Glaciimonas sp. CA11.2: one gene and its partner. The protein of the gene in region 2 interacts with the protein of the main gene of each other region in a pairwise test. Links are inferred from orthologs where the notes say so. Each region holds a gene or a part of one and is shown on either strand. Other genes may lie near its edges.

Evidence for each region.
Region 1: the proteins of RGU75_RS19495 (region 2) and RGU75_RS21940 interact in binary tests that used the Escherichia coli proteins (3 or more experiments, as listed by UniProt). The link is inferred for Glaciimonas sp. CA11.2 from one-to-one orthologs.

Annotation. Positions count from the first base shown.
Region 1 is NZ_JAVIWL010000001.1:5,079,478-5,094,860, forward strand. Bases 4,545-7,544 are described here. They hold RGU75_RS21940 (ATP-binding cassette domain-containing protein), read left to right. Parts: upstream 4,545-5,054; coding sequence 5,055-7,034; downstream 7,035-7,544. Other genes in these bases: prmB (50S ribosomal protein L3 N(5)-glutamine methyltransferase), read left to right, coding at 4,545-4,753; RGU75_RS21945 (Rossmann-like and DUF2520 domain-containing protein), read left to right, coding at 6,992-7,544. In the rest of the region: dapD (2,3,4,5-tetrahydropyridine-2,6-dicarboxylate N-succinyltransferase), read left to right, coding at 1-524; RGU75_RS21920 (PilT/PilU family type 4a pilus ATPase), read left to right, coding at 831-1,982; RGU75_RS21925 (ArsC family reductase), read left to right, coding at 2,110-2,463; dapE (succinyl-diaminopimelate desuccinylase), read left to right, coding at 2,466-3,608; more of prmB, read left to right, coding at 3,869-4,544; more of RGU75_RS21945, read left to right, coding at 7,545-7,966; RGU75_RS21950 (cystine ABC transporter substrate-binding protein), read left to right, coding at 8,175-8,972; RGU75_RS21955 (amino acid ABC transporter permease), read left to right, coding at 9,166-9,828; RGU75_RS21960 (hypothetical protein), read right to left, coding at 9,929-10,084; RGU75_RS21965 (hypothetical protein), read right to left, coding at 10,195-10,434; RGU75_RS21970 (ferritin-like domain-containing protein), read left to right, coding at 10,649-11,509; urtA (urea ABC transporter substrate-binding protein), read left to right, coding at 11,841-13,094; urea ABC transporter permease subunit UrtB, read left to right, coding at 13,305-14,921; urea ABC transporter permease subunit UrtC, read left to right, coding at 15,008-15,383. UniProt on the Escherichia coli protein: Genetic data indicate it may be involved in ribosome assembly or function.
Region 2 is NZ_JAVIWL010000001.1:4,470,767-4,486,518, reverse strand. Bases 7,575-10,943 are described here. They hold RGU75_RS19495 (2-oxoglutarate dehydrogenase E1 component), read left to right. Parts: upstream 7,575-7,887; coding sequence 7,888-10,743; downstream 10,744-10,943. Other genes in these bases: odhB (2-oxoglutarate dehydrogenase complex dihydrolipoyllysine-residue succinyltransferase), read left to right, coding at 10,805-10,943. Also shown: RGU75_RS19535 (malate dehydrogenase), read right to left, coding at 1-766; RGU75_RS19530 (GntR family transcriptional regulator), read left to right, coding at 1,138-1,926; sdhC (succinate dehydrogenase, cytochrome b556 subunit), read left to right, coding at 2,209-2,625; sdhD (succinate dehydrogenase, hydrophobic membrane anchor protein), read left to right, coding at 2,628-2,993; sdhA (succinate dehydrogenase flavoprotein subunit), read left to right, coding at 2,996-4,774; RGU75_RS19510 (succinate dehydrogenase iron-sulfur subunit), read left to right, coding at 4,787-5,497; RGU75_RS19505 (succinate dehydrogenase assembly factor 2), read left to right, coding at 5,842-6,111; gltA (citrate synthase), read left to right, coding at 6,236-7,549; more of odhB, read left to right, coding at 10,944-12,067; lpdA (dihydrolipoyl dehydrogenase), read left to right, coding at 12,436-13,863; RGU75_RS19480 (hypothetical protein), read left to right, coding at 13,875-14,279; cell division protein ZapE, read left to right, coding at 14,397-15,494; RGU75_RS19470 (hypothetical protein), read left to right, coding at 15,657-15,752. UniProt on the Escherichia coli protein: E1 component of the 2-oxoglutarate dehydrogenase (OGDH) complex which catalyzes the decarboxylation of 2-oxoglutarate, the first step in the conversion of 2-oxoglutarate to succinyl-CoA and CO(2).

The DNA of each region.
Region 1 (15,383 bases), 610 kb from region 2 along the record:
AAGGCGGTTTCCGCGTGGTGCCACCGGCGGTCGCACGTCACGGTAGCTTCATCGGCAAAAACGTCGTTCTGATGCCTTCTTTTGTCAACATCGGCGCATATGTCGACGAAGGCACGATGGTTGATGCTTGGGCAACGGTTGGCTCTTGCGCCCAAATTGGTAAAAACGTCCACCTGTCCGGCGGCGTTGGTATTGGTGGTGTTCTGGAGCCTATGCAAGCCAATCCGACCATTATTGAAGACAATTGCTTCATCGGTGCGCGATCGGAAATCGTCGAAGGCGTCGTAGTTGAAGAAAACTCAGTCATTTCGATGGGCGTCTATATCGGTCAATCAACCAAAATTTATGACCGCGCAACGGGCGAAGTAACTTACGGCCGCATTCCGTCGGGCTCAGTCGTCGTTTCTGGCAACCTGCCATCCGCCGATGGCAAATACAGTCTGTATTGCGCTGTTATCGTTAAACGTGTGGATGCAAAAACACGTGCAAAAACAGCTATTAACGAACTACTACGCGACGCTTAATAAGTAACGCAAAATAAATAAGCCTCGGAACCAACGTGTGCACTGGTTCCGTTTCTTATTTTAAATATAAATTTACCACTTAGTTTTGTTGATATTTTTTGCTTATTTCGTGATTATTCAATCCAGACCGAACGCCATAAAGCAAAATTGAAACTAAAGTGACTTGTTTAGGACTTACTCAAAATTGTCCCAGCAACGGGCTTGCCAACTCTGTCGATGCAGACAGTAGCGACTTTGGCTAGGAACGCACAAAGCCGCTGGGGCGATTTTGCGTAAGTCCTGACACCTATTTTTTGAGGAACCCTTATGGCAATGGATCGCTTGTTCCGTCTGATGCAGGAAAAAGAAGCATCGGATATGTTCCTGACCATCAACTCGGCAATCCACCTTAAGATTAAAGGTCAGTTGGTACCGATCAATCAGCAAAAAATGGATAAGGCAACCATTCTTCTGCTATTGAACGAAGTTGTGCCGGTCGCGCGGTTGCAAGAGCTGGAACGCGATAAAGAACTGAATATGGGTTTACACATCAGCGGAATCGGTAGTTTCCGACTGTCGGTATTCAAGCAACGCGGCAATATCTCCGCAGTTATTCGTTATGTTCCATTCGACATTCCGGCGTTTGAAAGTCTTGGCTTACCCCCCGTTCTGATGGAACTAATCAACCGCAAACGCGGTTTGCTCCTTGTCGTTGGTGCCTGCGGCTCAGGCAAATCGACGACAATTGCATCAATGCTGGACTATCGCAATAAAACCCAGGCCGGTCACATTCTGACGCTCGAAGATCCGATTGAATTTTTATTCAAGAATGAGCGCTCGATCGTCAATCAACGTGAGCTCGGAATTGATACCGACAATCTCGACGTTGCACTCAAAAACGCTTTACGGCAGGCCCCCGATTGTATTTTGATCGGAGAAATCCGCGACAGAGAAACGATGTCAGCGGCACTTGCCTATGCCCAATCAGGCCACTTGGTGGTGTCAACGTTGCATGCAAATAATAGTTACCGCGCTTTAAATCGGATGATCGGCTTTTTCCCTCTGGAAAATCGTGCAACCTTGCTTGAAGATCTGGCATCAACATTAACTGCCATCGTGTCGCAACGGCTGGTCAACACAACAGACGATAAACGTACGCCAGCGGTTGAGATTATGCTCAACACCAGGCATATATCTGAGCTAATGGAAGATGGAAAAATCGGTCAGATTAAAGATGCCATGGAAAAAAGTATGGCGCCAGGCTCACAGACCTTTGAGCAAGCACTGATGCGATTGATCGAAGAAGGTATCATTACGCAAGAAGAAGCACTTTCTCAAGCCGATTCCCCTAGCAATTTATACTGGCTCATCAGCAACGCCAGTGACAATGGCGCTGCGTCCAAAAAAACAAACACCGTACCACCTTCTCCAGATAAAGGCGAAGGCCCGACCTACACTGAGTTTACGCTTGATTTATAGCAATCTTTAAAGGTTTAGCAGCGGAGCCGATATATATCGCCTTATAGCCAGCTCCGTGCGCAGCTAAAGCGCACGTTGCTTCGATTTATACTCATCGTCCATATCACTCAAAAGAATGTAACCTCGCATGGCAATTACCCTTTATGGCATCCCGAATTGCGACACAGTTAAAAAAGCCCGCACCTGGCTTGAAGATCAAGAGATCGCCTACACGTTTCATAATTTTAAAAAAGATGGCGTCAGCGTCGCCCTGATCAACACATGGCTCGCCGATATCCCCTGGGACGTGCTGGTGAATCGCAAAGGCACAATCTGGCGCAATCTATCTGACCAGCGCCGCGCCAGCATTACCGACAGTATCAGTGCGACGCCTTTGATGATGGAGTTCCCTTCCGTTATCAAGCGGCCGGTATTATTTACTGGCAAAAACACCTACGTCGGCTTTTCCGACGCGCTTTATCAACAGATTTTTAATCAATAACTATGTCAAATACCGTCGTCAGCAAAACCCTTGCACTTGCAGAGGAGTTGATCTCCTTATCTTCCGTCACACCACAGGACAAAGGATGTCAGGACCGTCTGATCGAACTCCTTTCTCCGCTTGGCTTTGTCTGCGAAACGATTCAGTCTGGTGATGTCACCAATCTCTGGGCCCGTAAAGGCACCACGCAACCATTACTGGTGTTTGCTGGTCACACAGATGTAGTGCCAACTGGTCCACGTGACCAATGGCAATCAGACCCCTTTCTGCCCAGCCATCGTGATGGCAAATTATATGGACGTGGTGCCGCCGACATGAAAACCTCGATTGCCGCCATGGTGGTGGCAGTCGAAGAGTTTACGCTGGCCCATCCAAATCATTCCGGCTCTATAGGTTTTTTGATTACCAGTGATGAAGAAGGTCCTGCCACCGACGGGACCGTGGTGGTCTGCGAAAAGTTAAAAGCCCGCGGTGAACAGCTCGATTATTGTATCGTCGGCGAACCGACTTCCAGCGGTGAACTCGGCGATATGATCAAAAATGGCCGACGCGGGACGATGTCAGGCAAGCTCATCATCAAAGGCGTGCAAGGCCACATCGCTTATCCGCACTTGGCTAAAAATCCACTCCACCTGGCGATGCCAGCACTAGCGGAGTTAGCTGCGGAAAAGTGGGATGACGCTAACGAGTACTATTTGCCAACTTCTTGGCAAATGTCAAACATTCACGGTGGAACCGGTGCATCAAACGTCATTCCTGGCGAAATGGTCATTGATTTCAATTTTCGCTTTTCAACAGCCAGTACGGTAGAAGACCTGCAACAGCGCGTCCAAGCGATTCTAGACAAACATGCACTCGAATACTCGCTGGCGTGGATTATCGGCGGTCGCCCATTTTTGACACCACGTGGCGCATTGAGCGCGGCTTTAGCATCTGCCATCAAGGCAGAAACCGGGATTGAAACCGAATTATCGACAACTGGGGGGACTTCTGATGGACGTTTTATTGCGCAAATCTGTCCTCAAGTCATCGAATTTGGTCCCCCTAATGGCAGCATTCACAAAATCGATGAACACATTGAAGTGCGCTTTATCGATCCATTGAAAAATATCTATCGTAAGACGCTCGAAAATTTGCTGCCGTAATTTGCTGCCGTAATCCGGTATGCAATCGCCTTGTCGTTAGAGCGACAAGGCGATGAACTCACCTCCTCCCAGCTAAATACAATAACGACCAAAACATAGGCATTCAAGATGTCGCCTTTTATTTACGTTTTGTATGCGATTAATCGGATCTTTCTGCTCAACGCTTTCATATAGAACGGCAGCGAGAAATACACATCAATAGTCGACCAACATTGCGCCTCTTCTTCTCGTCAGCGCTCATAACATCTATAATCCGTCCCATGACACCCAATTCTTTCGCCACCATCCGCGATTTGCTGCGCTACGCAGTCACTCGCTTTAACACCGAAGCACTATTCTTTGGCCACGGCAGCAGCACAGCCCTAGACGAAGCCGCCTATCTGATCCTGCATACATTAAAGCTGCCACTCGATAAAATCGAGCCGTTTTTTGACGCGCGATTGTTGCAGCAAGAAGTGGACACAGTGCTACGCGTCATCGAACGCCGCAGCACTGACCGCGTTCCCGCCGCTTACATCACGCAAGAAGCATGGCTCGGCGATTACCGCTTTTATGTTGATGAAAGGGTGATCGTTCCACGGTCGTTTATTGCTGAACTGATTCCCGATTTCTTTTCGCCATGGGTTCAAAATCCCGCAGCAGTCACCAATATCCTGGAATTGTGCACCGGTTCTGGCTGCTTGCCGATCATGTTGGCGGATGCCTTTGGCAACGCGCATGTTGACACTGCTGACATTTCTGCCGATGCGTTGGCGGTAGCGCGGCGCAATGTAGACGATTACGACTTGCAAGATCGGATCACTCTCATCGAATCTGATTTGTATACCAACGTACCTGACAAAAAATATGACCTGATCGTTACCAATCCGCCGTACGTTAATACTGGCTCAATGGGTAAGTTACCGAGAGAATATCTGGCGGAACCGCAGATTGCTTTAGCTGGCGGTAGTGACGGAATGGATTTAGTGCGTACAATCGTGGCTGGTGCAAAACAACGCCTGACCAAAAACGGTGTGTTGATCGTGGAAATCGGTAACGAACGCGCATTTGCCGAAGCAGCATTCCCTGATATGGAAATGACATGGGTATCGACCAGCGCGGGCGATGACATGGTGTTTTTATTAACAGCCGATCAGCTGCCTTAACAACAAGAAGATGCCAGAATTTAGGCAAATTGATAAAAGCGCCTTATCATAGGCGCTTTCTTTTTTAGGGAAGCACGCTAAAAGTGGCAGGAAGGGTTAAATATCCGACGATTTTGGGTGTTTAATAGTCTTTCCTGACTTACTGAAGATTCAATCAATGATTGACCGCCATAATTGATGCTAAATGTGCTTCCAGGCATGCAGCATTTATTCTGGTCAATGTGAATACTGCGTCACTTAGCTTCCCCCAACGCATTTCCAACACACCATTTTCATGATACGTTTCCTACAAGTTTCAATGATGCGCGGCATCAAGCCGCTGCTCGACAAAGTCGATATTACCCTCAATCCGGGTGACAAAATCGGCCTGATCGGGGCTAACGGCGCCGGTAAATCAAGCCTGTTCGGACTATTACGCGGCGAACTTCACGCCGATGCCGGCGAGATCGACTTTCCCTCCAAATGGCGCATGGCATACGTCGCGCAGGAAACCCCTGCCCTTGACCGTCCAGCGTTGGAATACGCCATTGATGGCGACATCACGCTGCGTCGTCTGGAAGAAGAATTGGCTTTTCTGGAAAGTGAACCGGAAAGCGCTGCCAATGGCACGTTGATCGGCGATTTGTATAGTGCGCTGGCCGACGCCGATGCGTACACGGTGCGCTCACGTGGTGAACAATTATTGACCGGCCTTGGTTTCTCAATGGCACAAATGCAAGAACCCGTCGCCAGTTTTTCCGGTGGTTGGCGTATGCGTTTGAATCTGGCGCAAGCGCTGATGTGTCCGTCCGACTTGTTGCTGCTTGATGAACCGACCAACCATTTGGATCTTGATGCCATTATCTGGCTCGAAGACTGGCTCAAACGCTATACTGGCACACTGATTATCATCTCGCATGATCGCGACTTCCTTGACGGCGTCGTCAATGTCATCGTGCATATCGACGAACGCAAATTGAAGCGTTATACCGGCAACTATTCATCATTCGAACGACAACGTGCTGCGCAAATGATTCTGGCCGCTGGTGCGCTTGAAAAGCAAACCCGTCAACGCGCACATCTTGAATCATTTATCAGTCGCTTCAAGGCGCAGGCAAGCAAAGCCCGTCAAGCGCAAAGCCGGATGAAAGCACTCGCCAAAATGGAAGAGCTGGCACCACTGCGCGCCGCTGCTGAATTTTCTTTTGAGTTTCGTGAGCCACTGAGTGCGCCTAATCCGTTATTGACGATGGAAGATGTCAGCGCCGGTTATCGGATTGAAAGCGCAACCAGCCATGATGTCACGGAAAAAGTTATCATCGCCGGGATCAACTTCTCACTGCAAATTGGTCAGCGAATTGGATTGCTGGGCGTCAATGGTGCGGGTAAATCAACCTTCATCAAAACCATTGCAGAGGAACTGAAACCACTGCACGGTGACGCCCAGTTCGGTAAAGGTTTGTCGATTGGCTATTTTGCCCAGCATCAAGTTGAAATGCTGCGTCATGACGAATCACCGTTATGGCATTTGGCAAAAATTGCGCCGACGACGCGTGAACAAGAACTACGCAATTTCTTGGGTAGCTTTAACTTCAACGGCCCGATGGTAACCAGTTCTATCGCACCGTTCTCCGGTGGCGAAAAAGCCCGTCTGGCCTTAGCCTTGATCGTCTGGCAGCGCCCCAACCTGCTGCTGCTGGATGAGCCGACCAACCATCTGGACCTGGAAACCCGCGAAGCGTTGACCATGGCGCTGGCGCAATTCGAAGGCACGCTGGTACTGGTATCGCATGATCGTCATCTGTTACGCGCAACGACCGATCAATTCATTATCGTTGCCGATGGCAAAGTGGAACCGTTTGACGGCGATCTGGACGACTACAAAGACTGGCTATTCAAAACCAAGCTTGCTGCCAAAAACGTTGGTAAAGATGCCGGCTTACCTAAAACCAAGGAAACCGCAAAAATCACCAGCGCAGTCGCACCCGCCGCAGCGCCGCAGGTTGACAGCGCAGACCGCCGCGAACAAAAACGTCAGGATGCAGAGGCGCGTCAAAAACTCGCGTCGTTGAAAAAGCCGATCGAATCAAAGATCAAACGTTTAGATGAGCAGTTAGCAAAACGTAACGCACAAAAAGCAACCGTTGATACGCATCTGGCCAATCCGGAAGTGTACGATAAAGATAAGAAGAAAGAGCTCACAACTTTGCTGACCGATCAGGCGTTTTACGCCAAAGAGTTGGCACAACTGGAGGCTGAATGGCTAGAACAGCAGGAAGCATTGGAACAGCTGGGCAACTAACCAAGGTGCGCAATACTGCAGATAAGACGATTGACGGTATTGACTCCTCCGATGCTAAAGATGCCAAAGATGATGCAGCTGGCCAGCAAAACGCTGGTCACGCTTCCCGTGTATCAACCTTTTCCATCATTGGTTGCGGTAAAGTGGGAAAAACGCTTGCGCGGCTTTGGCGCGCGCACCAGACATTCCAGTTACTGGACATACTAAATCGCTCGTCCGACAGCGCACAGCGAGCCTGCGCGTTCATCGGCGGCGGTACTCCCGTCAACACCTATGCCGAGTTGCGCCACGCAGACGTCTACCTGATCGCTGCTGGTGACGATCAGATAGCCGCCTGTTGTGCAGCACTTGCCGCTAGTGGAAAGCTCTCTGCGCGCAGCGTCGTCTTCCATTGCAGCGGCGCGTTAAGTTCCGATACACTGATTTCTGCGGCCGAGCAAGGCGCAGCAGTTGCCAGTATTCATCCAATTCGTAGCTTTGCCGATCCACAAACGGTTGTTGAAGACTTCGCCGGCACTTACTGCGGCAGCGAAGGAGACAGCATAGCGCTCGCCCGACTGATTCCCGCGTTCGACGCCATAGGCGGATGTTGCGTCGCCATCAAACGCGAAAACAAAATTTTGTATCACGCAGCAGCTGTATTTGCATCAAACTATCTGGTAACGCTAATCGATGTGGCCCGCCAAGCATATGTAGAGGCGGGTTTGGCGCCCGACGTTGCACTACGCTTAATCGAACCACTGCTCATTGAAAGCGCCACTAACGCCTTTAAGCTAGGCCCGGCAATCGCCCTTACCGGCCCGATTGCGCGTGGCGACATGGACACCGTCAAGCGACAACGTGACGCGGTGCAGCATTGGAACCCCGAAATTGCCGGGCTATACCAACAGTTTGAAGGATTGACGTTGCATCTGGCGCGACAAAAACCCTAAAGAAATTCATAAAAGATTTTTCTTTTTACTAAACAACTATCTAACAACCAAACCATTACTTCCCATTCGTCAGGATGAGCGCTTAATATAGTCGTTAAAATTTTTATCAACATATACACACGGATGGCCCAAGTCCGCAATTTGCTAATCCCTTTAGCTTAGCGATATCACTCAATTCACACCGACCGAAGGATTAAAAATGGCTTCAATAAAACTTTCCAGTCTGACCAAAATCGCCGCTGCCGTTCTTATCTCCAGTTTAGCGGTCAGCGCTTTTGCCGCCGACCTTCTCGATACGATCAAAGCACGCGGAACACTCAAAGTAGCAATGGAAGGCAATTACCCTCCATTCAACTTTAAAGACCCTAAAAATGGTCAACTTACCGGCTTTGAAGTCGACGTGGCTAATTTGATCGCAGCCAAACTCGGCGTAAAAACAGAGTTCACCACGACTGAATGGAGTGGCATTCTGGCGGGCCTGGGTGCAGGAAAATATGACGTGATTCTGAATCAGGTTGGCATCACCGATGAGCGCAAAAAAGCATTCGATTTTTCTATTCCGTACACGATTTCCAGTGCGCAGCTGATCGTCCGTAAAGATGAAAAACGCAACTTCACTAGCCTGGAAGATTTAAAAGGTAAAAAACTTGGTCTGGGACAAGGCACCAACTTCGAACAAAAAGCGAAAAGTGTCCCAGGTATTGATGTCAAAACGTATCCAGGCTCGCCAGAATATTTATCAGATCTGGCAAGCGGTCGAATTGATGCAGCCTTGAATGACAGCTTGTTGGTTGGCTATTTGTTAAAAAATACCAAGCTACCGTTAAAAGCCGGTGCACCAATTGGCGCAGTCGATAAAATTGGTATTCCGTTCCAAAAAGGCAACCCAAAATTTCAGGCTGCTCTTGACAAAGCCATTGAAGACATCCTGAAGGATGGCAGTTTTAAACAAGTGTCGATGAAATGGTTCGGTATCGATGTCAGCAAACCGCCGACTGCAAAGTGATAGCATTTGCGACGTATCATTTGTAAGCCAAAGAGATTTTTTCGGCGATAATCTAAGGATGCATCAGATGGATGCCATTAATGCAATGCATTAACAAACCATTCACGGCTTAGCTGTTTTAAAATGAGCGTCTTATCAGCGCAACTATCCCCGCCCGAATTGTCGTGCGGGGATATTTTTTCACAAAGACATTATGGAATTACTGGAATTGTTGCAGCTTGCACTGCCGACCTTGATAAAAGGCGTGGGCTACACCCTGATATTTGCGGTGGCATCAATGCTAGGCGGTCTTCTACTCGGTTTTCCGCTGGCGGTTGCGCGCATTTTGCCGTCGCGCCTGTGTCAATGGCCTGCCACCGTCTATATCAGCTTGCTACGCGGCACGCCCTTGCTGGTGCAGATTTTTGTGATTTATTATGGCCTGCCAAGCGTTGGCATCAATTTTTCTCCCTTGACTGCCGGTATCCTTGCATTAAGTCTCAATTCATCAGCCTATCTGTCCGAAAGCCTTCGGGGCGCTATTATTGGTGTGGATAAAGGTCAATGGTCGGCCAGTTACAGCATCGGTTTGACATATTGGCAGACACTGCGCTATATCGTCGTTCCTCAGGCCATCAGGATTGCCGTGCCTTCGATGAGCAATACACTCATCAGTTTAATAAAGGACACGTCCTTAGTGTCGGTCATCACCGTCACGGAACTGATGCTGGCAACTAAAGAAGTCATCGCCGTGACCTTTCGTCCACTGCCCTTATATCTTGCAGCCGCGGTGATGTATTGGTGTTTAAGCATTTGCTTTGAGCGCCTTCAAAGCCGTCTTGAGAAGAAATTGGGTAAAGCGCATAAAACTAACTAAGTTTTATGCGGCTCTTCTGCGCTGTAGAGCGCTAAACCGACTCAAAACCAGCGCTCCGCAATTTGTCTATGCCGGTCCAGATACTTTTAAAGCCAAATATCTAGAAATTGCTCGGATTATGATCTGGTACCGGATCCTCTTCAGGGCTAGGGACGGGTCCCGGTCCTGGCAATGGTGGCTCTTCCGCCGGGACGGGTGTTGGCGCGCGGTGCCCAATACTGCCCGCTTGCGATTCAAAAAAGGCTGCTTCAGGCATGCTCTTCTCCGTCTGATGTAAGATTTTTATCGACAGTTCTCAAGGACAACTCTCAGTTCAAGCTCCCCATTACGCCAATCAATGGCGCTGATAACTTTTAAAATCTGAGTTTACTCCGTCAACGCAATCAAATTATCAACCTCAATTTTAGCAAAATCGACACTGCTATCGAACGCCGTATCACGGGTCGAATGTGCACTTTCCGTATTATTTCTACTAGTAACCTGAGCGCCAGCAATAAGAATTTGGTATCCATCGTGCCAAAGATCATCGTGGCCTTGCGTCGGCAGTGGCACGATGGTGTAACCACGATAGTCAATATTTTCATTTTGATTATCAGCTGAGAGCATTTTTTACCTCCATTGAATTGGTCGGAAATTTATCTAAATATCCTAGCATGCGACCGAAAATTACGCATCTCGTGTCGATGGTGTACTGTGTAAGAGTGATAACGTTATTGAAAGTGAACCAAATCCATTGTTATTCGTCCTACTTGCAGTGGTGCAAGAATCTATGCGTTTTCATTATCCACCCGCAGTCTCAACTAGTTTGGAGAGATCGATCATGACAACACACAGCACGCACAGCGAGGACGAATCGACCACAGAGCATCAGCAAACCCCGCATTGGCGTATTGACGACCTGGCATTCTCGACAATCGATATTCCAGCCGTTCGTTCGGACGAAAATCTATTTTATCTCGTCGCCTGCGCCTCATTTGTAGAAAGCGGTTCCGATTTATATACGCAAAATTTAATTGCTTATTACGGTGACGATCCAGAAATAGCCGACTGGTTAACCCACTATTGGGAAGTAGAAGAACTACAGCACGGCAATGCCTTAAAAGCGTACATTGCCCACGTCTGGCCAGAATTCAACTGGCAACTTGCCTATAACGATTTTCTCGAAGAGTATTCGCGTTATTGCAAGGTCGAACTGCTTGAGCCTAGCAAAGCCCTTGAAATGGTCGCCCGTTGCGTTGTCGAAACTGGCACTGCCACTTTCTATCAAGCATTAGCCCGCAGCACCAATGAGCCTGTCATGCGCGATTTAGCAACGCTGATCGCAAACGACGAAGTTAATCATTACAAACATTTCTTCCGCTATTTTCGCCGTTTGCGCCAAAAGGAAGGCTTAAGTCGCCGCCATATTTTCGGTGCTTTGCGCCGACGCACATTTGAAATGAAAACCGAAGATAGTGCATGCGCTTTACGGCACGTCTTCAAGTTCCGCGAACCAGAACACGCCAACGACTCCTTACGTTTAAAAACAATTAGCGCAATGATGAATACGACCGTGCGCACCAATCTGCGCGCCGATATGACTATTAAAATGATGATGCGCCCTCTCGACCTGCCACCCGTACTCCAAACTCTGGTCGCCTATCCGGTGACACAAATTATGAACCGGGTTTTTTTACGTTAGGATTTTGGAGCTAGTCCGTGCGCCAAAGCACTTCATCACGTTTTCCGCTCACCAATCTGGCCGCAGTGGTAACAATATCACGCCCTAAAATAATCCGACCGCACTAACTCAGTGCGCAGTCAGGTTGTGCTTTTACTAACACGCACTCAAAAGACGCGCACTTTCGGCCCACGGTTCGAATGCTGTCTATCTTATAACCCTATTGTCATAAAACTGATTCCCCAGTGCAATTTCCAAGGGTGATGCCATTGGCATGCATCCTGCTAATACAGGTGGGAGGCTAGTACAAATAGTGATTGCCCTCTCATCCATACATAACAAGGGGATTTACATGACACGTCGCACAGTCTTAAAAGCTACAGCACTTGGGGCATTCGCACTCGCCGCAGCATCTTGGCTGCCGTCGGCGTTTGCCGCCGACACCATCAAAGTCGGTATTCTGCACTCCCTATCAGGCACCATGGCAATTTCAGAGACATCTTTGAAAGATGTCGCGCTGATGACCATCGCAGAAATCAATGCGCACGGCGGTGTTATGGGCAAACAATTGGAGCCGGTCGTCGTCGATCCAGCTTCCAACTGGCCGCTATTCGCTGAAAAAGCGCGTCAACTGATTTCACAAGACAAGGTTTCAGTAGTATTTGGCTGCTGGACATCAGTGTCACGTAAATCGGTTCTTCCGGTTTTCAAAGAAACCAACAGCCTGTTGTTCTACCCGGTCCAATACGAAGGTGAAGAATTAGAGAAAAACGTTTTCTACACCGGCGCTGCACCAAACCAGCAAGCTATTCCTGCGACAGAATATCTGATGTCAAAAGAAGGCGGCGGAGCTAAACGCTTTGTACTGCTGGGAACCGACTATGTCTATCCACGCACAACCAACAAAATTTTGCGTGCCTTCCTGCATAGCAAAGGTGTCAAAGATACTGACATCGACGAAGTGTATACACCGTTCGGTCACTCCGACTATCAAACCATCGTTGCTAACATCAAGAAGTTTGCAGCAGGCGGCAAGACTGCCGTTATCTCGACCATCAACGGCGACTCCAATGTTCCTTTCTACAAAGAACTGGGCAATGCGGGCTTGAAAGCTACTGACGTTCCAGTCGTTGCTTTCTCAGTCGGTGAAGAAGAGTTGCGCGGCGTGGATACCAAGCCATTGGTTGGCCATCTGGCTGCATGGAATTATTTTGAGTCGATCAAAAATCCTATCAATGCTGCATTCATTAAAAAATGGAAAGCCTACGCAGTTGCGCAAAAACTACCTAACGCCAGCACTGTCGTGACGAACGATCCAATGGAAGCGACCTATGTCGGCATCTACATGTGGAAACAAGCAGTAGAAAAAGCGAAATCGACTGATACCGATAAAGTCATCGCCGCGATGGGCGGTCAGAAATTCAATGCGCCGTCAGGCTATGTATTGGAAATGGACGCCACCAATCACCATCTGCACAAGCCAGTAATGATCGCCGAAATCAAAGCTGACGGTCAGTTCAACGTCGTCAACAAGACCAAGACCACTATCCGCGCGCAACCCTGGAGCCCATACATCGTGGGTAACGAGAGCAAGCAAAAGCTGTAATCGTCTCATTGCAATAAGTGTCAACGGCCTCATTCACCACGCATGATCATAAGATTTAGCGCGGCGAATGAGGAAATGAGGATACAGCAAAGTATCGATGCATTACCAAACTCTAGCAACACCATTTCTTGTTGAGATGAACTGCTTCTGACGGCTTGCTTCAAGTCCGTCACCGCAGACAACGCTTTACCTTACTCAAAAAAGAATGCAATGAATCGGCTCAAAAAAACGCTTATCATCGGCTGGCTCTGCATTCAAACGATGGCAGCACATGCCGCCGTTGATCCAGCACTCCTAAAATCATTAGCCGGCGACGATCCGGATGTCCGTATCGAGGCTGTCAACAAGATTGCAGCACTCGCTAACGAAGATGCCGCAAAAATCCTCAATGCGCTTAATACCGATGCGCTGTATTCCCGACCCAACGGTGATGTACTGATCATCGACGACACGAAGACTGACAACCCGGCGTTTAATCCTGCGACCGATCAATCCGGCGCAACACCAGATGATGCAGAAGGTATCAGTGTCAACAACCGACTACGCGGCGCTGTCGAAGGTGCGCTATCGGGATTGAAGCTATTCTCTCCAGATAGCAAACGGCGCATGGCAGCAGCAATCGATTTGTTGAAAGACGCCAATCCGGCCCAGATTCCGCTCATCAACAAAGCCCTACAAAAAGAAAGCGATCCTGACATTCAGGCCACTTTGCAACAGGTCATCGCCACCGCCAACTTGCATGCGACTGATCCCGCATTGCGCAAAGCGGCAATTAAAACCCTTGCCACCAGCACCAACGCCAGCATCAAACCAGCACTGCAAAGACTATTGGATAAAAATCCCGATGGCAGTTTTATCGAGCCAGATGAATCCATCCGAATTGAAACGGTTCGCACCCTGGGCGCATTGGATCGCCAGTTGGCAACCACTGAGTTCATCGGAAAAGTGTTTTACGGCATCTCTCTCGGCAGTGTCCTATTGCTAGCCGCGCTGGGTCTCGCCATTACCTTTGGGCTAATGGGCATCATCAACATGGCGCACGGCGAAATGTTGATGATCGGCGCTTACACCACCTACGTCATTCAGATGTTATTTCGCAAGTTTCTGCCAGGTGCGCTGGATGGATACTTGTTAGTGGCCTTGCCAGCCGCATTCATCGTCACTGCTGCCGTCGGCATTGCGCTAGAGCGGTTGGTCCTGCGCTGGTTATATGGTCGGCCACTCGAAACACTTCTCTGCACCTGGGGAATTAGCTTGATGTTGATGCAAACCGTACGCACAATTTTTGGCGCTCAAAACGTCGAGGTCGCCAATCCATCCTGGATGTCGGGCGGTGTCACTGTGCTCGGCTCGCTGGTTCTGTCATACAACCGCATTGTCATTATCTTTTTCGCCTTGTTTGTCGTATTTGCAGTCTGGCTGATTTTGAACAAAACCCGCCTTGGCTTATTTGTTCGCGCAGTCATGCAAAATCGTCGTATGGCGGCGTGCGTCGGGGTCGCTACCGACAAGATCGACATGATGACCTTCGGCCTCGGCTGCGGCATCGCTGGGCTGGGCGGCGTTGCGCTTTCCCAACTCGGCAACGTTGGTCCAGATCTGGGTCAAAGTTATATCGTCGATTCATTCATGGTCGTGGTCCTCGGCGGCGTGGGTCAACTGGCTGGAACGGTGATTGCCGCCATCGGTCTGGGTGAAGTAAATAAATTTCTTGAACCGGTCGCGGGCGCAGTGCTGGCCAAAATCGCGATTCTGGTATTCATTATTGTATTCATTCAAAAACGTCCACAGGGCTTATTTGCACTGAAAGGCAGGAGTGTCGAATGAAAAGCTCTACCATTATTCCGCCCCCGTTGGCGTCTGGCGACTCTATAACCAAAGTTGAGGCGCAACCGCAAACCTCATTCCCGGTCATGCCTGCAAAAACATCACTGTTCTCGCGACCAGCATGGATCGGCATTGGGATTTGCGGCGTGATTCTGTGCCTGCTCCCGATACTCAACCTGAGTTTTCCTGACGGACACCCGCTGCATATTTCAAGTTACACCGTCGCCCTTATCGCCAAATTCATGTGCTACGCCATGGCGGCGTTGGCGCTGGATCTGGTGTGGGGTTACGCCGGTATTTTATCCCTCGGTCACGGCGTATTTTTTGCGCTAGGCGGTTACGCGCACGGCATGTACCTTATGCGGGCGATTGGCCGCGACGGCGTCTATCAAAGCAACTTGCCTGATTTTATGGTGTTTCTGGATTGGAAAACCTATCCATGGTTCTGGTCGATGACTGACA
Region 2 (15,752 bases):
AGTCACGCACATGATCAATTGCTGCGTTGGCTGCCGATGCTGCCGACGATAAACCACGTGCTTCAATAATGGCGGCGCCGCGCTTACCAACTGTTGGCAAGAAAACGTCTTTATTCCACTCATGATCATTGATCAAATCTTTTACCGACTGGCCGTCAACTGTCGCGTAGCGATAGTCAGCGTACATCGTTGGTGAGTGATTACCCCAAACGAACATTTTTTCAATAGAGGCGACTGGCTTGCCGGACTTAGCCGCGACTTGCGACAATGCACGGTTATGATCTAGACGCAGCATTGCAGTGAAGTTTTTCGCTGGCAGGTTAGGTGCCGATTTCATCGCGATGTAAGCGTTAGTGTTAGCTGGATTGCCAACGACCAATACTTTCACATTGCGTGAGGCGACTGCATCCAGAGCTTTACCTTGAACGGTAAAAATTTGCGCATTGGCTTCGAGCAGATCCTTACGCTCCATGCCAGGGCCGCGAGGACGTGCGCCGACTAGTAGGGCGACGTCGATATCCTTAAACGCGGTTAGCGGATCACTATGTGCAGTAACGCCAGCCAGTAACGGGAATGCGCAATCGTCGATTTCCATAATGACGCCCTTTAGTGCTTTTTGGGCTTTTTCGTCAGGAATTTCTAGCAATTGCAAAATGACCGGTTGGTCTTTGCCGAGCAAGTCGCCGTTGGCGATGCGAAATAAAAGGGAATAACCGATTTGACCAGCTGCGCCGGTTACGGCAACACGCATTGGGGTTTTAGCCATGTTGAATCTCCAGAGTGGTGATGAAAAGCGTAATCTGTATACCTGATCTACTATGATACCGTCGAAAACAGCGTGCGTCAGTTTGTTTTAGCGAACAGCTTATAGCCAATATCAATGCTGACGGACGACGAAAGCAGTGATAAGCAAAAAAAATCAGAAGCAGCAACGTTTATCAGATATTTTATTGGTCAGATGTTTCCTGTGACCAAAAGCAGCCAATAAACAAATAACCTCAATCTAATAACGGTTTCCCGCGAGTGTAGGCGCGTGAAGTTGGTCTGTCAATGACTATCTTATATCTTATATAAGACATCTTACCAAGAGATTTTGTGCTGGACTATATGGGTGTTTATGTGTTGAAATCGTAAGTTATGAGTTCCATCCCATCCAATATGATTAGCACTGATCCAGTCAACGTCGGCAGTGCTGTCGTCCCTGCAGCATCCCCAACCTTTAGTCCGCTCTATCAGCAAATTAAAGCACTTATTATGCTGCGCTTACAGTCGGGAGAGTGGAAGCCGGGCGAACTTATTCCCAGCGAGGTAGAGCTAGGGAACAGATTCAAGGTAAGTCAAGGAACTGTCCGTAAAGCGATCGACGAATTAGCCGCAGAAAACTTAGTGGTGAGACGTCAGGGAAAAGGTACTTTTGTTGCGACGCACCACGAAGACAAGGCGCAATTTAGATTTTTGCGTTTAATGCCTGACGATGGACAGCCTAAGCCGGCCGATAAAAGAGTTATTGAGCTTAAGCGTTTACGCGCTCCGGCGGAAATTGCACGCCTCCTAAACATGAAATCCGGAGATTCGGTAGTATTCGTCAAGCGCGTTATGTCATTTGAGGGTGCGCCGACAATACTTGAGGAGTTATGGTTGCCTGGCGCGATATTCAAGAGCTTAACCCTGGAGCGGCTAGTTGAATATCGTGGGCCCATGTATGGCTTGTTTGAGACTGAATTTGCTACACGAATGATTCGCGCCACTGAGCAAATACGTGCTGCGAGCGCGGATACGGAAGTGGCACAATTACTGTCTGTGCCGCCGATGTCACCGTTATTAAGTGTCGAGCGCGTGTCGTTCACGTATGGCGACAAACCGGTGGAAGTTAGGCGTGGGCTGTATGTTACTGATCGCCATCACTATCAGAATGAATTGAGTTAAGTGTGTTTTAGGGAAGTCGGCGCAGTGTAATACCGACTAAATCGGTGTGGAAAAAGCGAGCAATACAATAAATAGGGGCGCAATTTCACCGAATAGCAGGTTGTCGTAAGATGCTAGATTGGAATGATATTTAAAGGCTTTATGACTAAATTAACTCTGCCAATTAGATGATAATTGGATTTTTCTGAGGTAATTTTGCTGAATACTTAAGAACTAATGGTGTGCTGCACCAAAATAAGCGAAAATCACGCAATTGTTTTAAAACTGAGGAGAACCCCCGTTATGTCTGATGCCGAAGCCGAAAAAAATCAGCGGCCACAATTTCGTAACATTCACATAAGTCAAATTATTGGATATCGCTTGCCTTTGGCAGGTTTTATTTCGATTTTGCACCGTATTAGCGGCTTGTTGATGTTTTTGTTATTGCCTTTCATTCTGTTCCTGCTTGACACAAGTCTGGTGTCTGAAGGTTCATTTGAATACTTCAAGGGCATTACATCCAACTGGTTCGTCAAATTGATTATCCTGGCGCTGTCATGGGCATATCTGCATCACTTCTGCGCTGGTATTCGTCATCTGGTCATGGATAACCATGTCGGCCTCGACAAGGATAGCGCCCGCAAATCCGCAGTCGGCGTATTTGCAATTAGCTTGCCGCTGGCGCTAGTGGTCGCGTTAAAACTGTTCGGAGCATTCTAAAAATGGCGAATAATAATATTGGGGCTAAGCGCTTAGTCGTTGGTGCACATTACGGTTTGCGTGACTGGCTTGCGCAACGCGCTACCGCAGTTGTAATGGCGATTTATACCGTTATTCTGTTGATCTCCTTTTTGACCGCAAGCGATTTTAGTTATCAAGGTTGGGCGGGATTATTCTCGCACCAGTGGTTTAAGCTGGCGACTTTCGTCGCGCTGGCAGCACTGTTTTTTCACGCATGGATTGGCGTGCGTGATATCTGGATGGATTACGTTAAGCCGGTTGCTCTGCGACTGGTATTGCAAGTTGCCACAATTTTGTGGCTAGTCGGTTGTGCCGGATGGGCGGCGCAGATTTTGTGGAGAGTGTAATCGTGGCAGCTATTAAACCCACAATTCCTACACGCCGCTTTGATGCGGTAATCGTTGGTGCCGGTGGTTCCGGTATGCGTGCTTCGCTACAGTTGGCGGAAGCTGGTTTAAATGTCGCCGTTTTGTCTAAAGTTTTCCCTACGCGCTCGCATACAGTTGCAGCGCAGGGCGGTATCGGTGCCTCTCTGGGAAACATGTCAGAGGACAATTGGTACTGGCACATGTTTGACACAGTCAAGGGTTCTGATTACTTAGGTGATCAGGACGCTATTGAGTTTATGTGTCGCGAAGCGGCGAAAGCCGTGTACGAACTAGAGCATTTGGGTATGCCATTCGACCGTAACGCTGACGGTACGATTTATCAGCGTCCGTTCGGTGGTCATTCGGCTCACTTCGGTGAAAAACCGGTCGCCCGTGCCTGTGCTGCAGCTGACCGTACCGGTCATGCATTGTTGCATACGTTATATCAGCGTAATGTTCGCGCCAAGACCCACTTCTTCGTTGAGTGGATGGCGATTGATTTGGTGAAAGACGCTGACGGCGACGTACTCGGAGTACTTGCTCTTGAGATGGAGACTGGCGAGATCATGATGCTGGAAGCCAAGACAACTGTCATGGCAACTGGTGGTGCTGGCCGTATCTGGGCGGCGTCAACTAATGCATTTATCAATACCGGTGATGGTATGGGTATGGTGGCGCGTGCTGGCATTCCGTTGGAAGATATGGAGTTTTGGCAGTTTCACCCAACCGGTGTTGCCGGTGCTGGTGTGTTGATTACTGAAGGCGTTCGGGGTGAAGGTGGTATTCTCATCAATTCCGAAGGTGAGCGTTTCATGGAGCGTTATGCTCCAACATTGAAGGATCTGGCACCACGTGACTTCGTGTCGCGGTCAATGGACCAGGAAATTAAAGAAGGTCGCGGTTGCGGTCCTAATAAAGATCACCTGATGCTGGATCTTCGCCACATTGGCGCTGAGACCATCAAAAAGCGCCTTCCATCCATCCTTGAAATCGGTCACAAGTTTGCCAACGTCGATGCGCTTAAAGAGCCTATCCCGGTCGTACCAACGATCCATTATCAAATGGGTGGTATTCCGACTAACGTTTATGGTCAGGTAGTAGTGCCGAAAGATGGCATTCCTAACGCGATTGTAAATGGCTTGTATGCGATTGGCGAATGTGCCTGCGTATCGGTGCACGGTGCTAATCGACTGGGTACTAACTCACTGCTGGATCTGGTTGTATTTGGTCGCGCAGCCGGTAACCATATTGTTGACAGCAAGCTAAAAGAGCGCAGCAATAAACCTCTTCCTGCTGATGCAACCGACGCTTCTATGGCGCGTGTCGCAAAACTGGAAACAAGCACAGGTACTGAGCGCGTACAAGATGTTGCCAATGATATCCGTAAGACGATGCAGCACTATTGTGGCGTGTTTCGGACGGATGAATTGCTCCAGCAAGGTTACAAAGAAATTATGATCCTTGATGAGCGTCGCAAGAATGTCTCGTTCAAAGATAAGTCGATGGTTTTCAACACTGCGCGGGTTGAAGCACTTGAACTCGATAACATGATCGAAGTAGCCAAGGCAACTATTACGGCCGCCGCTGCCCGTAAGGAGTCACGCGGCGCTCACGCGCATCGAGATTACGAAAAGCGCGACGATGAGAACTGGATGAAGCACTCGTTGTGGTACTCCGAAGGTAATCGTCTCGATTACAAACCGGTGATTACCAAGCCCCTGACGGTTGATACGTTCAAGCCAAAACCACGTACTTTCTAATAAGGTCTAGCCATGTCACGTACAGTTAAATTTAAAATCTATCGCTACGATCCGGACAAGGATACAAAGCCTTACATGCAAGACCTGACGGTTGAACTATTGCCGACGGATAAGATGTTACTTGATGCATTGCAACGTATCAAGGCAGATGTTGATGATTCGTTGTCACTCCGTCGCTCATGTCGTGAAGGCGTTTGTGGTTCTGATGCCATGAATATCAACGGCAAAAATGGTTTGGCGTGTACAACTAATTTGAATGAATTGTCTGAGCCGATCATCCTAAGGCCGTTACCAGGCTTGCCGGTGATTCGCGATCTGATCGTTGATATGACGCAGTTCTTCAAACAATACGATTCAGTTAAGCCATACCTGATCAACAACAGTATTCCGCCGGAAAAAGAACGTTTGCAGACCCCAGAGCAGCGTGAAGAGCTAGATGGCTTGTACGAGTGTATTCTTTGTGCTTGCTGTTCTACGTCTTGTCCGTCATTTTGGTGGAATCCAGACAAGTTTGTCGGTCCGGCTGGTTTGTTACAAGCTTACCGTTTTATCGCTGATAGTCGCGATGAGGCTACTGGTGAGCGCTTGGATAACCTGGAAGATCCGTATCGTTTATTCCGGTGTCGTTCAATCATGAATTGCGTTGATGTTTGCCCTAAGGGATTGAACCCTAATGCAGCAATCGGCAAGATTAAAGAACTGATGGTTCGTCGCGCGGTATAAATAGTATAAGCACTATCAGTCGATGATTCGTCTATGACGGATCATCGTAACTGGAAGGTGAGTCGACAATTAAGAAACAACATTGTTTTGAATTGCAGTCTAAGCAAAGCCGATCAGACACAAAGTGAGGATGCTGCAGGTTATTCACGCAAAGTTTTTTTGTATTTTTTACGAGAAGACCATTTGGGCTGCTCAGTCACAGAACACACTATGTGTGCCTGACACAAGGTTTCAAAAACAACTTCATATTGTCACTTGTCTGGTTCGCAGTAACTGCTGCGGGATAAAGTTTACATCGACAGTGGTTTAACATTGCCATTGCACTAATTGGAATCAAGTAAATCATGACCATCACCCACCAGGACGACCCAGCAAAGCGCGCAAGATTGCGCTGGCGCGCGCGGCGCGGTCTTTTGGAAAATGATTTAATTCTCACCAGATTTTTGGATGCAAATGAGTCAACCATGACGGACGTTGATGTCGATGCCTTCACGCGATTGATGGACTTATCCGACGGTGATCTGATGAATTTGCTGATGGGACGCAACGAGGCCGAGGGCGAAGTGGATTTGCCTCAGGTTCATGCTTTGGTAGCGCGATTACGCGTAATCTGAGCAAAGATAAACCCGCCATTGACCATATTGTCAGTGTGATGCATAAGCCAGCATGCGGCGAAGCAGTGCGTATAAACGTATTTTATTTTTGATTCAAGCATTACCTGCTAAAGAGGGAAGAGCCATGACCAACGCTGAAACGAAAGCCACACTATCATTTTCTGATGGTAGCCCATCGATCGATTTTCCAATCTACAAAGGGACCGTGGGTCCTGAAGTTATCGATATCCGTAAGTTATATGGTGCGACCGGCAAGTTTACTTATGACCCCGGTTTTATGTCGACCGCTGCATGTAATTCATCGATTACCTATATCGATGGCGACAAGGGCGAACTACTTTATCGCGGTTACCCGATTGAGCAATTAGCTGTAAATTGCGATTTTCTGGAAACGTGTTATTTGCTTCTGAATGGTGAATTGCCAACAGCAGAAGAAAAAGAAACCTTTGACGCAACCGTGACGACACACACCATGGTCCACGAACAAATGCAATTTTTCTTCCGTGGTTTCCGTCGCGATGCGCATCCTATGGCTGTATTGGTTGGCACAGTGGGCGCGTTGTCTTCGTTTTATCATGATTCGCTAGACATTACTGACCCGCGTCACCGTGAAGTTTCGGCTATTCGTTTGATCGCCAAGTTGCCAACGCTAGTCGCAATGGCCTACAAATATAACGTCGGACAACCGTTTGTATATCCACGTAACGATTTGTCGTACAGCGCAAACTTCATGCACATGATGTTCTCAACGCCATGCGCAGAGTACAAAGTCAGCGACGTTCTGGTTCGTGCCCTCGATCGTATTTTGATCTTGCACGCTGATCACGAGCAAAATGCTTCGACATCAACAGTGCGTCTGGCTGGTTCAAGCGGCGCAAATCCGTTTGCCTGTATCGCTGCTGGTATTGCTTGTTTGTGGGGCCCAGCACACGGCGGCGCGAACGAAGCTGCACTCAATATGCTGAAAGAAATCGGTACCGTCGATAATATTCCTGAATTCGTAAGACAAGTTAAGGACAAAAACTCGACTGTTAAGCTGATGGGCTTTGGTCATCGTGTCTACAAAAACTACGATCCACGTGCCAAGTTGATGCGTGAAACTTGCTACGAAGTGTTGGCAGAGTTGGGATTGGAAAACGATCCTTTATTCAAGCTAGCCATGGCGCTAGAAAAAGTCGCGCTAGAAGACGAATATTTTGTCTCTCGCAAACTTTATCCGAATGTTGACTTCTATTCAGGTATCGTTCAATCAGCATTGGGCATTCCAGTTTCTCTATTTACCGGAATCTTCGCAATGGCGCGTACTGTAGGTTGGATCGCGCAATGGAACGAAATGATCTCGGACCCTGAGCAAAAAATTGGTCGTCCGCGCCAATTATTTATCGGTTCTCCGACTCGCGATGTCGTGTCAATCGAAAGTCGTACTGCAAGTAAGTAATGTAAATATCAAAAAAGCGAATCGAATGATTCGCTTTTTTTGTATTGTTGAATAGGAGTTATGCTATTCTACTGCATCAATAGTTTTGATCGCGTTTGCAACGGATAGCTTCAGGTTTTGTATTGCGTCCTTAATTGAAGTGGCAAAGATGACAAAATTGCAAAGTGTGAGCACACGTTTAGAACTAATTGCGTTAGTTGAAAAGAATACAGTAATAAGAAGTTGTAATTTGATCCCTTCCCCACAACTTGATGTGCAATCCGCTAACCGGTCAGGCCGTGTCGCGGAAGGTTTTGTTAACCCGCTAATCTCGCGAAACGCGAAGAAAGGTGAGCAATATGATGCAGCAATATGGCTCCAATTCGTATCTCTTCGGAGGTAACGCACCGTACATTGAAGAACTGTACGAGTCGTACCTTGATAATCCCGGATCTGTTTCAGATAACTGGCGTGCGTACTTTGACGCCATGCAACATGTGCCTGCCGTCGATGGCACAGATAAGCCCGATGTAGCGCATGCAACGGTCGTAGCATCATTTGCCGAACGCGCAAAGCAAGGTCCAATTCGGACAATTTCCGCTTCAGCTGATGCTGAAATGGGACGTAAACGCGTAGCCGCAACTCAGCTAATCGCTGCATATCGTTACCTCGGTTCGCGCTGGGCCAATCTAGATCCGCTGCAGCGCCAAGAACGTTTGGCTATTCCTGAGCTGGATCCGACGTTCTATGGATTTACTGATGCGGACATGGACATTGTGTTCAACATCAGCAATACCTATTTCGGCACAGAGACCTCTACGCTTCGCGATCTGTTGAATTCATTGCGCGATACTTATTGCCGTTCGATTGGCGCTGAGTATATGTACGTTAGTGACCCAACTGAAAAGCGCTGGATACAAGAACGTCTCGAGTCGACTCGCTCTGCACCGACGCTGACGGTTGAAAAGAAAAAACACATTCTTGAACGTTTGACAGCTGCTGAAGGTTTGGAGCGCTATCTACACACACGTTATGTCGGACAAAAGCGTTTCTCACTAGAGGGCGGCGAAAGTTTTATCGTTTCACTCGATGAAACGATTCAACGCGGCGGCGAAAAAGGTATCCAGGAAATCGTTATCGGTATGGCCCATCGTGGCCGCCTTAACGTTCTGGTCAATACTTTGGGCAAAATGCCGCAAGAATTGTTTGCCGAGTTTGAAGGTAAGCACGGCGATGATTTGCCTGCCGGTGACGTAAAGTACCATCAAGGTTTTTCATCGGACATCACTAGCCCAGGCGGCCCTGTCCATCTGTCGCTGGCGTTTAATCCATCGCATCTTGAGATCGTCAACCCAGTGGTCGAGGGATCGGTCAAGGCACGTATGGAACGTCGTGGCGACAAAGACGGCGCGCAAGTTTTGCCAATCCTGGTGCATGGCGATGCCGCATTTGCAGGGCAAGGCGTTGTAATGGAAACGTTAAACCTGGCGCAAACTCGCGGTTACGGCACCGGTGGTACTGTTCACATCGTCATTAACAATCAGATTGGCTTTACTACTTCCGATCCACGCGACTCACGTTCGACGCTGTATTGCTCAGACGTGGTCAAGATGATTGAAGCACCTGTTCTTCACGTCAATGCGGATGATCCAGAAGCAGTTGTTTTCGCAACTCAGATCGCCCTTGACTATCGCGTTGAGTTTAAAAAAGACATTGTTGTGGACATCATCTGCTTCCGCAAACTTGGCCATAACGAACAAGATACACCAGCATTGACACAACCGCTGATGTACAAAAAGATTGCACAGCATCCGGGTACGCGTAAAGTGTATGCCGACAAATTGACCGCACAAGGCACAATTGAAGCCGGTGAGGGCGATGCTATGGTCAAGGCCTATCGCGATGCGATGGATGCAGGTAAGCACACAATCGACCCTGTCATTACCAATTTTAAGAGCAAGTATGCCGTTGATTGGTTGCCGTTCTTAAATCGCAAATGGACCGACGCTGCCGATACTGCTGTGCCAATGACTGAACTGAAACGTTTAGCTGCGCGCATTACAAAGGTGCCGGATGATTTTAAAGTCCACGCGCTGGTCGAAAAAGTGCTCAATGATCGTGCGACTATGGGCCGCGGCGAACTCAACCTTGACTGGGGTATGGGCGAGCATCTGGCCTATGCGTCTCTGGTGTCTTCCGGTTATACGATTCGCTTAACCGGGCAAGATGCCGGTCGCGGTACTTTCGTACATCGTCACGCAGTATTGCATGATCAAAATCGTGAGCGTTGGGATGCCGGTAGTTATATTCCGCTGCAAAATGTCTCTGATCAGCAAGCGCCTTTCAATGTTATTGACTCTGTATTATCTGAAGAAGCGGTTCTGGGATTTGAGTACGGTTATTCGACAGCAGAACCGAATACTTTAACGATTTGGGAAGCGCAATTCGGCGATTTTGCCAACGGTGCACAAGTTGTTATTGACCAATTCATCAGCTCCGGCGAAGTGAAATGGGGGCGTGCGTCAGGGTTAGTAATGATGCTGCCACATGGCTATGAAGGCCAGGGACCGGAACACTCGTCGGCACGTCTCGAGCGCTTCTTGCAATTATGTGCAGATAACAACATGCAGGTTGTTCAGCCGACTACTTCAGCGCAGATTTTCCATTTGCTGCGCCGTCAGATGATTCGTCTGTTCCGCAAGCCGCTCATTATCATGACGCCGAAATCATTGCTGCGTAATAAGGATGCCGGTTCGCCTTTGTCTGATTTGGCAAAGGGTTCATTCCAGACCGTCATCGGTGAAGTTGATGACAAGATCGATGCTAAAAAGGTGAAGCGTATCATCGCTTGTTCTGGCAAGATTTATTACGATCTGGTTAATGCGCGTAAAGAACGCGGTCAAGCCGACGTCGCTATTATTCGTCTGGAACAACTGTATCCGTTCCCGCACAAGGCATTTGCAGCTGAATTGAAGCAATTTCCAAACTTTAATGAATTGGTTTGGGCGCAAGACGAGCCGCAAAACCAAGGTGCGTGGTTGCAGATTCAACATAATATTTTTGAAAATCTGGGTGATGGTCAAAAGCTTGCTTATGCAGGTCGTCCAGCCAGTGCATCGCCTGCCGTGGGTTACTACGACAAGCATTACGCGCAACTAAAAACATTGCTTGATACTGCATTTTCAAAGCTTAAGGGCTTTGTTCTTACCAAATAACTGAAGCAAAGGCACGCCACAAACAAGGCGTGCCGGATGCAAAACCCATACGGAGAATTCCATGGCACTTATAGAAGTTAAAGTCCCCCAACTTTCAGAATCTGTCGCTGAAGCAACCCTGTTGCAATGGCATAAAAAAGTAGGCGATCCAGTCGCACGCGATGAGAACCTAATCGATATTGAAACAGATAAAGTGGTGCTGGAATTGCCAGCGCCAAATGATGGCGTAGTCGTACAAATTGTGGAGCCGGATGGCGCTACTGTTGTTGCAGGTCAGATCATCGCGATTATCGATACTGATGCAGCAGCTAAAGTAAGCCCGATGGAAGTAACGCCGATACCGGTGCCGCAACCTGGCCATGCAACGACACCTGTTGCCGCCCCAGAACTTGCAAGCACCTCCGCAGCGGGTATTGCTATGCCGGCAGCAGCCAAGTTACTTTCGGAAAATAACCTTTCAGCAACGCAGGTCGCAGGTAGCGGCAAAGATGGTCGCGTAACTAAAGGTGATGTGCTGACAACGTTGGCAGCGAAGCCAGCCACGCCAGCACCAGCGGTTGCAGCTCCGGCTGCTAAACCAGCCTTGCAACAAGTTGCTGCGCCAAACAAAGCTAGCAAAGAAGAGCGTCCGGAAGAGCGCGTGCCGATGAGCCGCTTGCGCGCGCGTATCGCTGAACGTTTACTGCAATCGCAAGCGACTAACGCAATCTTGACTACATTCAATGAAGTCAACATGCAACCTGTTATCGATTTACGGACCAAGTACAAAGATAAATTTGAAAAAGAGCACGGCGTTAAGCTTGGGTTCATGTCCTTCTTTGTCAAAGCAGCTGTCGCAGCGTTGAAGAAATACCCTGTCGTTAATGCTTCCGTTGACGGTAACGATATTTTGTACCATGGCTATTTTGATATTGGTATCGCCGTTGGTTCGCCACGTGGTTTGGTCGTCCCTGTGTTGCGTGATGCTGATCAAATGTCGATCGCGCAGATCGAAAAGAAAATTGGCGAGTTCGGTGCTAAAGCACGTGACGGCAAGCTGACAATGGAAGATCTGACCGGCGGTACTTTCTCAATCTCAAACGGTGGAACATTCGGATCGATGCTGTCGACGCCGATTATCAATCCTCCACAGTCTGCGATCTTGGGCGTTCATGCCACTAAGGACCGTGCTGTCGTTGAAAATGGCCAAATCGTTATTCGTCCGATGAACTATCTGGCAATGTCTTACGATCACCGTATCATCGACGGTCGTGAAGCAGTATTGGCATTAGTCGCTATCAAGGATGCGCTGGAAGATCCTGCACGCATGTTGCTGGACTTGTAATTTCTAAAAGTAATTGCGCTTTACTGCCTTTCGGTCAATACCTCATTGGAATTGACCGGAAGGCATGAAGTGGACTGCTTTACGTCATGTTGGTTGAATTAAATAAATTAGCGTACAAGTGGGGTAAACAACGGAATGACGATTTATTGCGATGTAAAAAATCTGCATCAAAGACGTGATTAAAAGACGTGATTATTAAAGAAGTAAGCATCAAAGTAAGCACCAAAGAAGTGAGCGGCAGTTATGCAATGCGTTGCCGCTAAGTTAGCCTTGGCTTTGTCGTAAGAAGTCGAAAAATACCGAATTTACCTGAAGTAGTGCGTGATGCCTTGTTGCCAAGAGCGCCGTAAAAGAACGAAGGAAAAACTATGAGTAAGCAATTTGACGTTATCGTTATCGGTGGCGGTCCTGGTGGTTATATCGCAGCAATTCGTGCTGCTCAACTTGGATTCAATACCGCTTGTATTGATGAGTGGAAAAACGCCAGTGGCGGTCCGGCACCAGGCGGAACCTGTACCAACGTTGGTTGTATCCCATCAAAAGCGTTGCTGCAATCTTCTGAACATTTCGAACATGCTGGCCACAGCTTCGCAGATCATGGTATCGATATCAAGGAACTAACCTTGAATTTGCCACAGATGTTGGCGCGTAAAGATACGGTCATTAAACAGAACAATGATGGCATTTTGTATTTGTTGAAAAAAAATAAAGTGACCTTTTTCCACGGACGTGGCTCTTTTGTTAAAGGCGACGCTAACGGTTACGAAATTAAGGTTGCTGGCAAGACCGAAGAGTCGATTAGCGGTAAGCACATCATTCTGGCAACGGGATCCAATGCGCGTGCATTGCCGGGCGCTGATTTTGACGAGAAATTGATTTTGTCCAACACTGGCGCGCTGACAATTGGCGCTGTACCGAAGAAACTCGGTGTTATTGGCGCTGGCGTCATCGGTCTTGAAATGGGAAGCGTCTGGCGTCGTCTGGGTGCAGAAGTCACCGTCCTGGAAGCGTTACCAGCTTTTCTTGGCGCAGTAGATGATCAAATCGCTAAAGAAGCAGCCAAACTGTTCGCCAAACAAGGGTTGAATATCAGTCTGGGTGTCAAGATTGGCTCTATCACTGCGGGCAAAAAAGAGGTCACGGTTGAGTATACCGATGCCAAAGGCGAAGCCCAAAAAGCCGTGTTCGACAAATTGATCATTTCAATCGGCCGCACACCTAATACCATTGGACTTAACGCTGAAGGCGTTGGCTTGCAACTGGATGAGCGCGGCTTCATCAATGTTGACGGTGATTGCAAAACTAACCTGGCAAACGTTTGGGCGGTCGGTGACGTGGTACGCGGCCCAATGCTCGCACACAAGGCCGAGGAAGAAGGTGTTGCTGTCGCGGAACGGATCGCGGGCCAACACGGTCATGTCAACTTCAATACGATTCCATGGGTTATTTACACGTCACCAGAAATCGCATGGGTTGGAAAAACCGAGCAGCAATTGAAAGCGGAAGGCGTTGCTTATAAAGCGGGCACATTCCCGTTCCTGGCGAATGGCAGGGCGCGCGCGCTGGGCGATACTGCCGGTATGGTGAAGTTTTTAGCTGATGCAAAAAGCGATGAAATTCTTGGTGTCCATATCATTGGACCGATGGCTTCGGAACTCATTTCTGAAGCAGTCGTAGCAATGGAATTCCGTGCTTCTGCCGAAGATATTGCACGTATTTGCCACGCACATCCGTCGTTGTCTGAGGCGACCAAAGAAGCTGCTCTGGCAGTTGATAAGCGCTCGCTCAACTTCTAAAGGAAATGACGATGCGTCATCTGACCCTGTTATCGATAGTTTTACTTGCTGGCTGCGCGACAACTGGGTCAGATAATGGTCGAATCCAGATCCAAACCAAATCGGATGGGCAGCCTTTGACCGCCGCTCGTTGCGTAGTCAAAACGGATGGTGGAACCTGGAACCTGACGACCCCAGCCGAAGTAGTGATATCGGCTGCAGACGGTGATTTACATGTTGACTGTAGTAAAAGAGGTTATCGGAGTGGGGTCATCATCTTTAAAGCGCCACCGGGGGCTGGCTTACCAAGTATGGGAGGTAGTGCTGCGGGTGGTGGTGGCATAGGCTTAGGTCAGGGGACCAGTTTTCCGACCAGTGTTGACAATAAAAATGGGGCCTATCCAAGCCAGATATCGGTTGAAATGGACCGACTATAGTTGCAAGAGTCGCAACATCTAAGTGTGGGTGAGCAATGGCTCGCCCATTTTTGTTTTACCCGGTCGTTCTGATAGCTAAGTATGGACGGGGGAGTTGAGCATGTGAGGTTGACAATCATGAACGTCCTAGAGTTTTATGAGCAGACGTTGAGGCAGCGTGGATTTACCTCTGATCCTGCACAGTTGCTGGCGGTCGAGCGGCTTCAGCAAGCTTATGATGAATGGGTGGCCTTCAAAGCGCAACGCTCGAATTCTTTGAAGCGACTAATTAATCGTCCTGACGTGCCGCGTGGTGTATACATGTGGGGTGGTGTCGGGCGCGGCAAATCGTTTCTCATGGATAGTTTTTATTCCGTTGTGCCCGTGGTTCGTAAAGTACGTCTGCATTTTCATGAGTTTATGCGCGCAGTACATCGCCAGTTGGATGAATTGAAAGGCGTAGAGGATCCTCTTGATGAAGTGGCTAAGCGGATCGCAAAAAAATATCGTTTGATCTGTTTCGACGAATTTCATGTATCCGATATTGCTGATGCGATGATTTTGTACAACTTGCTCAGAGCTTTGTTTGATAACGGCGTTTCATTCGTGATGACGTCCAATTACGAGCCGGGTACACTGTATCCGGATGGCTTACACCGTGATCGCATGTTGCCGACCATTAAGCTATTGCGGGATAAGCTCGATGTTATTAATATCGATGCGGGAATAGACTACCGTCGACTTGCGATGGATTTAGTGGATAGTTACTACACGCCACTTAATGGCGACAGTGACCGCGCCTTGCGTCACGCTTTTGCTGGGATTGCCGAAATGGCAGATCAGGACCCGGTCGTGGATATTGAAGCGCGTAAAATTAAGTCGTTACGGCGCGCTGGTGGGGTTATCTGGTTCGATTTCGCGACGTTGTGTGGGGGGCCACGTTCGCAGAATGACTATCTCGAAATTGCCAGTCGGTTCCATACAGTGATATTGTCCGGTATTCCGCAAATGTCGGCAGCAATGTCGTCGGAAGCACGCCGATTTACCTGGTTGATCGATGTGTTTTATGATCACAAAATAAAATTAATTATGTCGGCAGCGGTTGCGCCAGAAGAGTTGTATACCCAAGGCATGCTGGCAAACGAATTCCATCGTACGGCATCACGTATCAGTGAGATGCAGTCTAAGGAATATATGGATTCCGAGCAACGGGGTACGGCAGACGCTATTGCATAATCACTAATATGCCGGACGCCGAAACGGGATTGTGCTTAATGTTGATGTAACGCGGCAAATAGGCCGCGAAGGACCGGCCCACTTGTTCCGACGCTACACGGCCCCGACGTTATGCGATGTTGATTAACCGAACAATGCAATGTAAAGAATGGATGGAAACACGTGAGATTCGCTTCTTTTGTTATTAAAATGCAGTCTTCAGCGATCAAAACCAACGGCCTCTCTCTGCCCGTGATATCAACGTTTGCGCTCCTGACT